DNA from 3 places in the Paenibacillus sp. FSL H8-0280 genome. Region 2 is predicted to be linked to each of the others. Evidence: riboswitches for the same ligand, from Rfam matches in the RefSeq annotation. Region 2 holds a riboswitch; each other region holds the start of a gene.
What was found. A riboswitch is a leader RNA that binds a small molecule or an ion and turns the genes downstream of it on or off. The one in region 2 is predicted to bind S-adenosylmethionine.
Positions count from the first base shown of each region.

Region 1: it holds a riboswitch for S-adenosylmethionine, as region 2 does, so the genes downstream of both, mmuP (S-methylmethionine permease) here and MHI12_RS24925 (methionine ABC transporter ATP-binding protein) in region 2, are expected to answer to the same signal.
Region 3: it holds a riboswitch for S-adenosylmethionine, as region 2 does, so the genes downstream of both, metA (homoserine O-succinyltransferase) here and MHI12_RS24925 (methionine ABC transporter ATP-binding protein) in region 2, are expected to answer to the same signal.

Region 1 is NZ_CP150296.1:6,056,546-6,060,835, forward strand. It holds gene mmuM (homocysteine S-methyltransferase) at 1-985, opposite strand, end outside; gene mmuP (S-methylmethionine permease) at 963-2,375, opposite strand; SAM riboswitch class I at 2,468-2,569, opposite strand; gene MHI12_RS26500 (Ger(x)C family spore germination protein) at 2,640-3,842, opposite strand; gene MHI12_RS26505 (spore germination protein) at 3,839-4,290, opposite strand, start outside.
Region 2 is NZ_CP150296.1:5,726,303-5,730,592, reverse strand. It holds gene MHI12_RS24935 (heme A synthase) at 26-964, shown strand; gene MHI12_RS24930 (Cthe_2314 family HEPN domain-containing protein) at 1,168-1,884, shown strand; SAM riboswitch class I at 2,014-2,157, shown strand; gene MHI12_RS24925 (methionine ABC transporter ATP-binding protein) at 2,284-3,318, shown strand; gene MHI12_RS24920 (methionine ABC transporter permease) at 3,319-3,978, shown strand; gene MHI12_RS24915 (MetQ/NlpA family ABC transporter substrate-binding protein) at 4,054-4,290, shown strand, end outside.
Region 3 is NZ_CP150296.1:1,950,110-1,954,399, reverse strand. It holds gene MHI12_RS08870 (PLP-dependent transferase) at 1-987, opposite strand, end outside; gene metA (homoserine O-succinyltransferase) at 1,012-1,929, opposite strand; SAM riboswitch class I at 2,166-2,289, opposite strand; gene corA (magnesium/cobalt transporter CorA) at 2,741-3,676, shown strand; gene MHI12_RS08855 (HRDC domain-containing protein) at 3,747-4,290, opposite strand, start outside.

The DNA of each region.
Region 1 (4,290 bases), 330 kb from region 2:
CAACCCACTGCTCCGAAGCATCACTCATACTGCCACATGTACCCTGTCCGCTCCACGTCTTCGTTGCTGCATCATACGTCTCACCCGAGTTCGGGTAGACAATAACAGGTTTATCGCTGGCACGGCTCAAAATACCCACTGCTTCCGTCACCACTTCCATGGGAGCACAGTTCAGGCCAATTGCCGCAATCTGCGGCTCGGAGCCAAACGTCTGTGCACATACCTCAAGCGCTGTGCCTTCGCTGATGCTTGTCCCGTCTTTTAAAGAAAAAGATAACCAGGCATACGCATGAGGAAACTCCTTCAGTAAATCAACCAGCACCTGTGCTTCCTGCAAGGAAGGAATCGTCTCAAACGCCAGAATATCAGCACCCGCTTCAATCAGCGCCGCCATACGCGGACGGTGAAATACGGCAAGCGTCTCATCCGACACGTCGTAATGTCCCACATACTCTGAACCATCCGCCAGATAGGCGCCGTACGGTCCAACGGACCCGGCAATAATTGGACGTGGACGAACACTGTCTTCTTCGCGATCCCCTGTACGATCTGTTATATGCTCCTCATTCTCCACAGTTTCGGAACGTACCGAAGGAGCTTCTACAAGCTGACCTGTCGAGCTTTCTCTCCCTGCTAAACTACTCTGCACTTCTGCCCACACATCATCTCTCGCCTGTGCAGCCAGTTCCACCGTCTTGCGGATCAGCTCTAGTGCTGCCTGTTCATCGATTCCTCTCTTGCTGAAGCCATCCACCGTCGCCTGATAACTGGATGTAATCGCACAGTCGGCTCCTGCTCGAAAATAATCTGCATGGACCTGAACAATAACATCCGGATTCTCAAGCAACACACGAGCAGACCATAGTGGATCATCCAGATCACATCCATGCTGTTCGAGTTCCGTTGCCAACGCTCCATCCAGAATCATGACCGGATGTTCACGCAAAATCTGTTCTATGGGGTTAGTCTGTTGTGCTTGCGTCATGTACTTGTCCTCTTTTCTTATTCACACGTTCTGTCAGATAATAAGCAGCGTAACATACTGCGATAAACGGAACCCCACAATACAGCGCAATTCGCTGTGTCGGGTCAAAGGCAATACCTATGCATGAAGCCAGGCATAATATAAATGAAACAATGGGTACCACCGGATACAGTGGTGTGCGGTAGACCAGATCTTTGACCGCATGTCCTTCCCGGATATATTGTCTGCGGAACATGTATTGGGAGGCACTGATGCTCATCCATACCGCAACGACAGCCAGACCTGAAATGGAGACCAGCGTAATATACACCGTACCTGGCGCAATAATACTGGACAGCAATGCCAACGCACCACCCACCATACTAATCAGAAGTGCATTCAGGGGTACCCCGCTTTTGGTCAATTTGGCAAACCACGGGGAGATCGTTTTTTTATCAGCCAGAGACCAGAGCATCCGTGAAGATGCATACAGGCCTGAATTGGCAGCAGAGAGAATCGCCGTCAGAATAACAAAGTTCATAATATCTGCTGCATAGGGTACACCCACCCGCTCCATTACCGCTACAAACGGACTTTCCAGTACACTGGCATCCGACATGGGCAGCAAGGCCGACAAGATAATAATCGTTCCGATGAAGAAAATAACCAAACGCCACAGCGTTGTATGAATGGCTTTTGGTATCGTCTTTTCCGGGTTCTCCGTCTCACCAGCGGCAATGCCGATTAACTCGGTGCCTGAGAAGGCAAAGTTTACAGCAAGCATGGTCATCAATATCGCTGTAGCCCCATGAGGGAACCACCCGGATGCAGTAATATTTGATAGAAATGGAGCCGGTTCAGAATCCGCCATCGGGATGATGCCGAACATGGCTGCGCCACCGATTATAATGAAGATTACGATAGTCACTACTTTTACAGATGAGAACCAGAACTCGGATTCCGCAAATAATTTCACCGTTAAAGCGTTAAACAGAAAGATCATCAGTGCAAAAACCGCGCTCCATATCCATACGTTCACCGATGGGAACCAGCGCTGCATCAGCAATCCGGCGGCTGTGAATTCGGAGCCAAGCGCAACAGTCCAGGTTAACCAGTATAACCAAGCCACCGTGTAACCTGTTGCTGGTCCGATATATTTGGCTGCATAACTATGAAATGCTCCCGTCTCTGGCATATGAACAGACAGTTCACCAAGACAGAGCATCACCAGATATACAACGATCGCTCCGATCAGATAGGACAGAATGGTTCCCAGTGGTCCCGCCTGCTGAATGGTGTAACCTGAGCTGAGGAATAATCCCGTTCCAATGACTCCTCCGAGAGAGAGCATGACCACATGCCGTGCCTGCATTTTCCGCTGAAAATGCCCTTTGTCGTTGTTGTTCTCCATACCTGCTGCTCCCCTACTTCTTCATCCAGAAAAAACAAAAAAGACCCACTCTGCCTAAAGAGTGCGCCGTTACTGACAAATAAAAACAAACGCTCCTATCTATCAGGCTTTCACCCGCTGGAATTAGCACAGTATCCTTCAGATCTGTTGCTGAGGTTTCTAAGGGCCAGTCCCTCCACCTCTCTGGATAAGAAAATGATTTTTTACTAATATAGCGATCTATCATGAATGTGTCAACATTTAAATAATAAATGGCACACCTCGCTATTCGGTGGAAGACCCCGGATTCGTGATGGTGGTCTTTACCTCATACGTGATCGGCACGGTGCTAAAAATTTTATCCCAATCGTCTTTGACTTTTTTCCATGTTTTAGGTTCTTTGATACGTAAGCTATCCCGAAAATCCGCAACATCTACTTTATAGGTATGCTGCAGTTTGTATAACAATTGTCGAATCTGTTGCTCGGCAAGTTCAGCAAATTCTTTTTCTAATTCTCTAAGATAATCCCCTTTTTCCTCTCTTTCGGGAGAACGCCAATCTTCCATCAACCAGCCTTCGGATTCGACCTTTACATGGAATGAAATGTCATTACCAACCACCTTGGGAATTACTTTTGTTTTCTTCTTCTTCATTTCATATACAACAGTGAATCCCGCTTTATTGTATGTCTTCAAGATACCTCCTTTTTCTTTAGGTCTGATCCACGATAGCCCTTCTAGGTCCGTTTGGCTAAGTTCTCCGATGAATTTGGTCGTTTTCCCATCAAATATACTGGCACCGGAGAACTTGTCCTCTCCATTGGAGTTCAGTACATTCTGGAGCAAAAAGCTGGAACCGGATTGCATTTGTGCATCTAATTTGGAGAGTAGAACCGGGTCCAGGATTTTATTGGACAAGTACGAATTACTGGTAATACCTGTAAGATAAAATGCTGGAATCCGGGAAGGATCATCTGAAGTCAGTACATCAACGGCGCGATGATGGCTAATCAACACCAGACAGTTAGGGCGAATATCGTTATCCCGAAGTACAAAATCCAGCAGCTGATCCAGACCATACTTTTTGGCAATATCCTTGGACACAACGATGACCTTCAGATGATGTCCGATGAGCGGATGATCTCGCCTCAGAGCAAACTGACGAAAGATTTGCAGCAAGGAATCTCCAGTAAGCTGTTCATTGGAATAGGACGTTTTACCAGAAGAAGGCGAACCGGATTGTTGGCTCTTTTGACTACTTGAATTACCGGGAGCGATCTGTACCGTGGCCGTCAAATTGTTCTGCTTGGAATACGCTCCTCCCTGATTAGCGATGTCTTTCTCAAATTCTGTCTCTTTACCGATATCGATCCCAAGACCGACGTAGACACTTAGATCCTCTATCTCCCGACTGCTCCAACATCCGGATATCGTTAAGAGAATGCATAATACAGTGGCAAAGCGTAACAACATACGGAATGTAATCATGCATGCTTGCCTCCTTTTTTGCGAATCAGACTTAACAACAGTAGTACCAGAGGTAAAATGCCAAACAAAAATACGGACACATTGCCCAGCATATCTCCTAGTGCAAAAGTATCATCCACTGTTTTGGGTATCATTGCTGTCAGATAAATGAACGGAAGCAGGCCGTACATGATACCTTTGATTTTTTTGGAACGAAACAAATCACGAATACCCACCGAAGCGCAGTAATGTGTAATTGCTGTAGTCGAAAAGATTTGCATAATCCAGATGACCAGCAATAAGGATTCAAAACGCTCGAATATCAGACCCTGGATTTCGAAACTTCTTACCAAATCCAGCGTTGGCCAGGTTCGAGTTTTGATGCCATCGAGCGATAAACTGCCTATAACCATCACCACCGTGATCAAGTAGATAATAGTGGATATGAGTATCCCCCAGGTCATCGCTT
Region 2 (4,290 bases):
TAAACCAACAGCGGGTGAGAAAAAATTGAAACACTTAACTTTGTTTAAATGGTTAACCGTATTAACCTGTCTTGTCATGTTTCTGGCCACTTTTGGTGGAGGCATCGTAACCAAAACGGAATCAGGCCTTGGCTGTGGAACAGAATGGCCTTTATGTAACGGAAAACTCGTTCCCGCACATACTGTGGCTTCACTCATTGAATATTCCCATCGCGCTGTAAGTGCACTGGCTGGACTGTTGTCCATTGCCTCTTTTGTGGCTTTTCTGCGGTTCGGCAAGTCACGCCGTGACCTGCAATTGTTCTCTTTCTTAACCCTGGTATTTGTTATAGTCCAGGGAATCATGGGAGCTTTTGCCGTCGTCTTCTCCCAATCTTCAGCAGTCATGGCACTGCATTTTGGTTTTGCACTGATTGCTTTTGCCAGTTCCCTAATGATGGCGCTGGGCATCAGGCAGGAGGCCAAAGATGGCGGATTGGAGCGCCTGAATAAATACCCTCGGGTTAGCAAAAAATTCAGGAATCTGGTCTGGTTCTCCACCATTTACACATATCTCGTGGTATACACGGGTGCATTTGTGAGTCACACGGATTCTGCCGGCGGTTGTTCCGGATTTCCACTCTGTAACGGGCAGATTATTCCTGAGCTTTCGGGTGGGGTAGCGGTTGCTTTTGCTCATCGTGCAGCAGCAGCTTCGCTCGTGATTGTTATCGCAATCCTGGGTCACTTCGCTTACCGTAATCATCCGGACAACAAGGAAATGCGTACTCTGGGTGTGGTATCCGTTGTTCTTATTCTGATGCAAGTAGTCATTGGTATTTTCATGATGGTGACAATGAACCGTCCGGAAGTATACATGTTCGTAGCTCTTGCTCATATGCTGGATATCGCCATATTGTTCGGAGTCTTAACGTATATGAGTTTCCTGGTGTACAAGCTGCATCGCCCGGCTAATCGTTTCTAAGATATAGATCCATTCTTTTTTAAAGTTACTTGGCCTAAATATGAAAGTCCACCATCCAGTGATGTACATCATTGGACAGGTGGACTTTGTTTGATGTCAAGGGGATCAGGGCAACCTATGGCAAGCAGCAATTACACGGAATGGATGATGTGTTACGTTTACGGTGATGAATTCTTGTTGATTTGGAAAAGAGGAGGTTAGATATGCTGCGAACGTTGTTGGGGGAAAAGCCACGTATAAACGAAGGTAAATTGAAGGCAGCGATGGACGCAATGGCGCATACGCTTGAGCTATTTCAGCGACAAATGCATGTGGACCATGATCCCACGCATGACTATCGGAAGCTGTATGTGTGGACTCAGGGACTCATCTCCTCACTGGATGAACTGGAGCAAAGCTGTTTCGCTGCTGCTCATTTTCGCAAAAAGGTCGTTGCAGGTTCAACGGATGATATGACGCCGACTGAAAAAGCCGAGTATGCTCGGTATGTGTATTTCTACAAAGATGGCTTTATCCGCTGCTTTGCCATTCTGGATAAAGTTGGAACGGTATTAAATGAAATATTCCAGTTGAATACTTCAAATACCAAAGCGCATTTTTCTTATTTTACTGTGTTAAGGCAGTTCGACTATGCGAGGGAACATCATGATCTTGCGTTGCTATTAATACAGATCAAGGACTCTTATCGTGAACCGATGAGCAAGCTGCGCAAACGACGTAATATGGAAATTCACTACATGAACTCAGAAATGCACGATGACCTGTGGCAGTTACATCAGACCTTGCAAGGTAAAGTGAAATTGGAGGATCTGAATCAGCATGTGCAGGAAATGCGTCAGGGCGTCGATATGGTCTGTGAAACGTTAACAGCCTCTTATAGTTATATCAACAAAATATGGAAAAGAAATAATTCCCTTTGACAAATCGGAATACTTGGAATATACTGAGTTTCAATCGAATGTTACACGGATATAATTGATATTTCAAAAGTTACGTTCACATTATAAAGCATAAACTACATGAACTTATAAAATCCTACAACAACATATTTCTTATCGAGAGCGGCGGAGGGACAGGCCCGATGAAGCCCGGCAACCGATTTGTAACGACATGATACATGTATCATTCGCGTTATAGATGTTAGGTGCTAATTCCTACAAAATGGTGCAAGACACGATTTTGGCAGATGAGAAGGTATATTCTTTCACGTGAAGAGCCCTCTTTGTATCTGCAAAGGGCTCTTTTTTTGTACTTTAGGGGGAGTTTTCCTTTAGATCGGGTAAAGATACATGTAGGTGGTTGGAAAGGGGCAAGTGCGATTGATTGAATTAAAAGGTTTAACGAAAACGTACGGCAAAGGGAAAAAATCTACAACAGCGTTATCCGAGCTGAATTTGAGCATCCAAAAGGGTGAAATCTACGGTGTGATTGGCCATTCTGGAGCGGGCAAAAGCACATTGATTCGCTGCATTAATTTGCTGGAACGGCCTACGGAGGGTGAGGTATGGGTCGACGGAATCAACTTGACTGAACTGAGCAAAACCGAATTGCAGCAACAGAGACGCAAGATCGGGATGATTTTTCAACACTTTAATCTGTTATCTTCGGCAACGGTATATGACAATGTAGCTTTTCCACTAAAGCTTGTGAATACACCCAAGGAAGCCATTGATCGCAAAGTGAAGGAAATGCTCGCACTGGTTGGTCTGGAGCACCATAGCAGCAAATATCCGGCTCAATTATCGGGTGGACAGAAACAACGTGTAGGGATTGCGAGAGCACTTGCAAGTGATCCAAATGTACTTCTCTGTGATGAGGCTACTTCGGCACTTGATCCGCAGACGACAAATTCAATCCTGAAGTTATTGCTCGACATTAATGAAAAGTACAACCTTACGATTGTGCTGATCACACATGAGATGCATGTCATTCAGAACATCTGTGACAAGGTGGCTGTCATTCATCAAGGTGGCATTGTGGAACAAGGACCTGTAACAGACGTGTTCTTGAAGCCGCAGCATGCGATTACGCGGGACTTCATGATGCGTGACCATGAAGCTGGACTTGCTCTGGAAGAGACCGCTCTGGCAAATGCAGGCGTTGAATTGCAGGCAGGTGCTGCTTCCAAACTTGTGAAGATATCCTTTCTGGGTAACAAAACGTATGAAGCGATTTTGTCTAGAACAGTACGTAAGACAGGCGTGGATTTTGCCATCCTGCAAGGTACAATCTCTACGATCAAACAGGTTCCTTATGGGCAGCTGACCGTTCGGTTCGAGGGTGATTCAAATGCGATTGATCGGACGATATCAGAATTAACCGCTGAGGGACTTGATGTGGAGGTGCTTCGTTAGATGGATTTTTCAACAGTTCGCTGGGAAGAGGTTGGTAAAGCCTCCATTGAGACACTGCAAATTTTGGGTGTATCAGGCTTGTTTACCGTTATCTTAGGTTTACCGCTCGGAGTTCTGCTGTTCATGACAGCCCGATCTGCTTCGATTAAGTCACGGGCAGTGTACACTATACTATCCCTGATTGTGAATATTTTGCGCTCAGTCCCATTTATCATATTGATTGTTGCTCTTATTCCATTCACTCGTATACTCGTTGGTACAGCTACGGGGGTGCTCGGTGTTATACCTCCTTTGGTTATTTCAGCAGCTCCTTATTTTGCTCGTTTGGTGGAGACGACGTTGCGAGAAGTTGATCGGGGTGTCATTGAAGCGGCACAGTCGATGGGTGCATCGACCGGACAGATTGTAAGACGGGTGTTACTGCCTGAGGCACTGCCTGGACTGCTTGCTGGTATAACGATCACCATCGTTACACTTGTCTCTTATACGGCGATGGCGGGCATGGTTGGTGGTGGAGGTCTTGGAACACTGGCAATTAACTATGGATACTTCCGTTATCAAAATGAAATCATGATTATATCCGTAGTGTCGATGATCATTCTTGTGCAAATTCTCCAGATGGCTGGAGATCGCTTGGTTACATTTTTCACCAGGAAATAACACATAGATAACATGATGGATATGCATTTATGCGGATGCCACATGAAAAAAATGATTAGAGAAGGGGTTTTACACATGAAAAAATGGTCTTTTGCTCTACTTAGTCTTATGTTGATTGCGGTTCTCGCAGCTTGCGGAAACAACAAGGACGCCGATAGCGGCGCAGACAATTCAGCAGGTGCACCACGTACAGTTGAATTGAAAGTTGGAGCTTCACCTACACCACATGCAGAGATTCTGGAAAGCATCAAGCCTGAACTGGAAGCACAAGGTATTCGTCTGCAAGTTGTTACATTCAATGACTATGTACAA
Region 3 (4,290 bases), 3.2 Mb from region 2:
GAGACTTTCGGCAAAAGCGATCAGTTTGATATGACGCAGCAATGGTTCAACATAACGTGCATCCTTCACTTTGAAAGAAAAGATACCTGTGTTACCGGTGGATTGTTTATTCTGTATTTCATACCCCGGATGATCGGATAGACCTGGATGATATACTTCAACCACCGCTGGGTGCTCAAGCAAGTATTTGGCAATAGTAAGTGCATTGTGCTCATGACGCTCCATGCGAAGAGCCAGCGTTTTCATACCTTTCATCAACTGGTAGGAGTCACTTGGAGATAATACCGCTCCAATGGAATTATGCAGGAACGCCATCTCAGCAGATAACGCCTCACCTTTGGTAATAATTAGTCCGGCCAACACATCATTATGACCGCCCAGATATTTGGTAGCGCTATGAATGATGATATCTGCACCCAGTTCAATCGGACGTTGGAAAAATGGAGTCAACAACGTGTTGTCAACAATGGTCAACAGGTTGTAACTTTTCGCCCAGGAAGCAACAGCTTCCACATCGGTGATCATCATCAGTGGATTGGTTGGTGTCTCAATAAATACAGCTTTCGTATTCGGCTGACGAACCTTCTCCAGTGCTGCTAGGTCATTCGTGTCCACATAACTTGCAGTTACGCCGAAACGGGACAGAATACGTTCCAGCAGACGATAGGTTCCACCATACAGATCCAGCGATACAATCAGATGATCCCCTTGACCAAACATGGCAAAAATCGTTTGCAGCGCGGCCATTCCCGAGCTACAGGCAAACCCTGCATCACCGGACTCCAGCGCTGCAGCGGCTTCTTCCAATACTTTACGGGTTGGATTAGTCGTACGAATATAATCAAACCCCGTGCTTTGTCCAAGCTTCGGGTGGCGAAACGCAGTGGATTGATAGATCGGAAAGTTAATGGCGCCTGTTACCGGTTCATTGATGGACCCAATTTGTGCTAAGCGGCTTTCGATTTTCAACTTGTTGTTGTCTTCCATTGCTGCATCCTCCTGTAATCTCGATTAGATTTGCGGGCCAATATCGTAAGGTGTTTCTTGATACACATAGTAATTGAGCCAGTTAGAGAATAATAAGTTGGCATGAGCGCGCCAAGTAGCTGGTGGCACACGGGAAGGGTCATCATTCGGATAATAATGCCTAGGCAATGCGATATCCAACCCTTTGGCTGCATCCCGGTCATACTCCCACTTTAATGAGAACGGGTCATACTCGGCATGTCCTGTGGCAAAAATCTGTTTGCCGTCTTTGGTAGCAACCAGGAAGATCCCCGCTTCCTCGGATTCAGCCAAAATCTCTAAATTCTCATTCTTTTCAATATCTTCGCGTCTCACTTCCGTATGACGGGAATGTGGAACGTTGAATACTTCATCAAATCCACGCAACAACGGAACATGTGGTTTATTGATGGTATGTGGGAAAACGCCAAAACACTTCTCATCAAGTGCAACCTTAGGTACGTCAAAATGATGGTATAAACCTGCCTGGGAAGCCCAACATATGTGGAGGGTTGAAGTCACATTGGTTTTGGTCCATTCGAAGATCTCCTGGATTTCATTCCAATAGTTCACGTCTTCGAAATCCATCTGTTCCACCGGGGCACCCGTAATGATCATTCCATCGAAACGGCGGTGCTCAATCTCATCGAAGGTTTTATAGAACAGATCCAAATACTCCTGAGACGTATTCTTCGACGTATGGGATTTGGGATGTACAAGAACGACATCCACCTGAATAGGCGTGTTTCCCACCAGACGAAGCAATTGTGTTTCGGTCGTTTCCTTTGTGGGCATCAGGTTTAATATAACGATACGGAGTGGACGAATATCCTGCTGATATGCAGAAGTTTCATCCATGACGAAGATATTCTCTCCTTCAAGTACTTCTTTTGCTGGTAGAGTATCGGGTATTTTGATTGGCATAGTAAGTCTAACTCCTCCTTGTGCATAAATAGATGCAGCCACCCCTGGCTTGATGTCTTCACATCAATACAGTTATAGACTGCCTTGAGCTTGTAAAAACATTGAATTGCGCTTTCATCCAACGTTACAAACAACCTCAAGTTCCTTAGCGAAAATCACTGCTGAGAAGTCGGGGCATATGACAAAGACCTTCCTCGGATTTCGAGAAAGGTCATATGTAAAATAGATATGCGCCTCTCTCATCTCTCAGTTACAACAGTGCCACTTGACACTTAGTCGCTGCAAGAATTAGCACCGTGCGGTATACCGCCGGTTGCCGGGTTTCATCGGGCCAGTCCCTCCACCTACTCTTGATAAGATTTCGCTGTATTAGATTGTAATTTAATATGGTTCACCGTCTACTTTATTACATTAATGCCCTCACGTCAAGTTGCAGTTCGATGTCTGCTTCCCAGATCGGAACCGTTCATCATCCGTTGTCATACACTGCCTCAGGGCGCGAAATAGACACATTTTTGCGCTTGAAAGCACCTTGTAGCAGCGGTATACTAAACAAGGTGTTATAAACCCTTATGTGAGAGGTGACATATTAAATGGATGGCGACCCGAGGCCTGACTGGCAGCCGAATTCCGACAAACTGCATAGAGAATTGACATCAGCATGCCGGCAGCGGGACGTGACTTCCGTTTGATTATATAGTGAACGCAGCCCTGATCTCCAGGCTCCGCTGCCGACCGGCTGATTTGTTCTTTTTGCGCCCATTATGATAATATCCGCCAAGTTGGCGGGTGCAGAAGGAGTAGATTAACGATGAAAATCCGGTTGGTAAACAACGGTGTATTTATTCCGGTGGACGACATTCAGCAGGCGCTGACTCCACCAGCGGAAGGATTTTACTGGATTGATGCAGACGTAGACGATTTGGCGGTACTTCAGCCGCTGTTCTTGATGCATGATCTGGCTGTGGAAGACTGTCTTAGTGACGAAGAACAACGTCCAAAGATTGAAATTTATGAGAACCATTATTTTATTGTGATTAATAGCATCCGTTTTGATGATGAAGAGATATTTCTACGTGCGGTCAACCTGTTTCTCGGCAGACATTTCATTATTAGTGTTACGAAGCAAAAGGTCAGCGAATTGCGCACACTGAAACCCATCCTGTGGGAACAGGAAATCAGTACACCGGATCGTCTGCTGTATTTGCTGGTTGACTTGATTGTTGATAATTATTTCACCGTAGGTGACCGAATTGAAGCACGGATCGAGAAGCTTGAGGAAGACATTCTGATGCACACCAAAAAGTCACATCTGAATGAAATTATCGGGCTACGCAGTGAGATTCTGTGGCTGAAAAAAGTCCTTGGACCTCAGAAAGAGGTCATTAACACCTTGAACAAAAAAGATCTGCGTCTCATCGATGATCAACTGCAAAAGTATTTCAGTGACATCTATGAGAATGCTGTAAAAATATCTGAAACCTTTGAGACTTATCGCGACCTGATGGGCAACTTGCGAGAAGCCTACCAATCCAGTATTGCGAACCGGGCGAATGAGATCATGCGTGTATTTACCGCCATTACCACGGTCTTCATGCCGCTGACGGTCATTACCGGTATATACGGTATGAACTTTACGAATATGCCCGAGCTTAACTGGAAATACAGCTATTTTGTTGTGATTGGCCTGATGGTTACACTGGGCCTGAGCATGTTCTTCATTTTCCGCAAGAAAGACTGGGTATGAACTCGTATGAAATTACAAAGACGAAGCGCTCCTCCGGGAGAAACGCCTCGTCTTTTTTCATTTCTGATTATTAACCAACACTCTTCTCTGTCTCCGCGTGCCGACGGAAGCGGATTCGAATCATGCGCAGTCTTTCATAGACCTGCTCCAGACTTCCTCCATCGGGTTTCTCTCCTCCATACACCTTATGTAATACTGGCTTCAGGAACGTATCTCCCAGCTCCTCATACGCACTCCATACTGCCTCTTGTTCGTTCTCTGGCATCACTGCCAGCTCCACATCAAGAAGACAATCAGTGTCATAACCTTCGTGATCCAGTGCCTCTAACAGCTCAACCAACTCGCGACGGGATAATCCGGATCGATGAACAATCTCCTCTAACGTATACCCTTCCTTCATGCCTTCAAGCACCTGCTTGCGCGTGGTGAACTTATCAAGTTCTTGCTTGTACTTCTGCTCTCTCTGCTTGTATAACCAACTCTCATACTCTTCTTCCTTCAGCGCCGTGTATACCCAGTCCAGCGGGAATGTCGTTGAACGTTCCAACCCGTTTGTAATCTCCATCCATTCCGTACCATACTCAGTCGCTTTGCTCTCTCCTACGCCCGGCAGT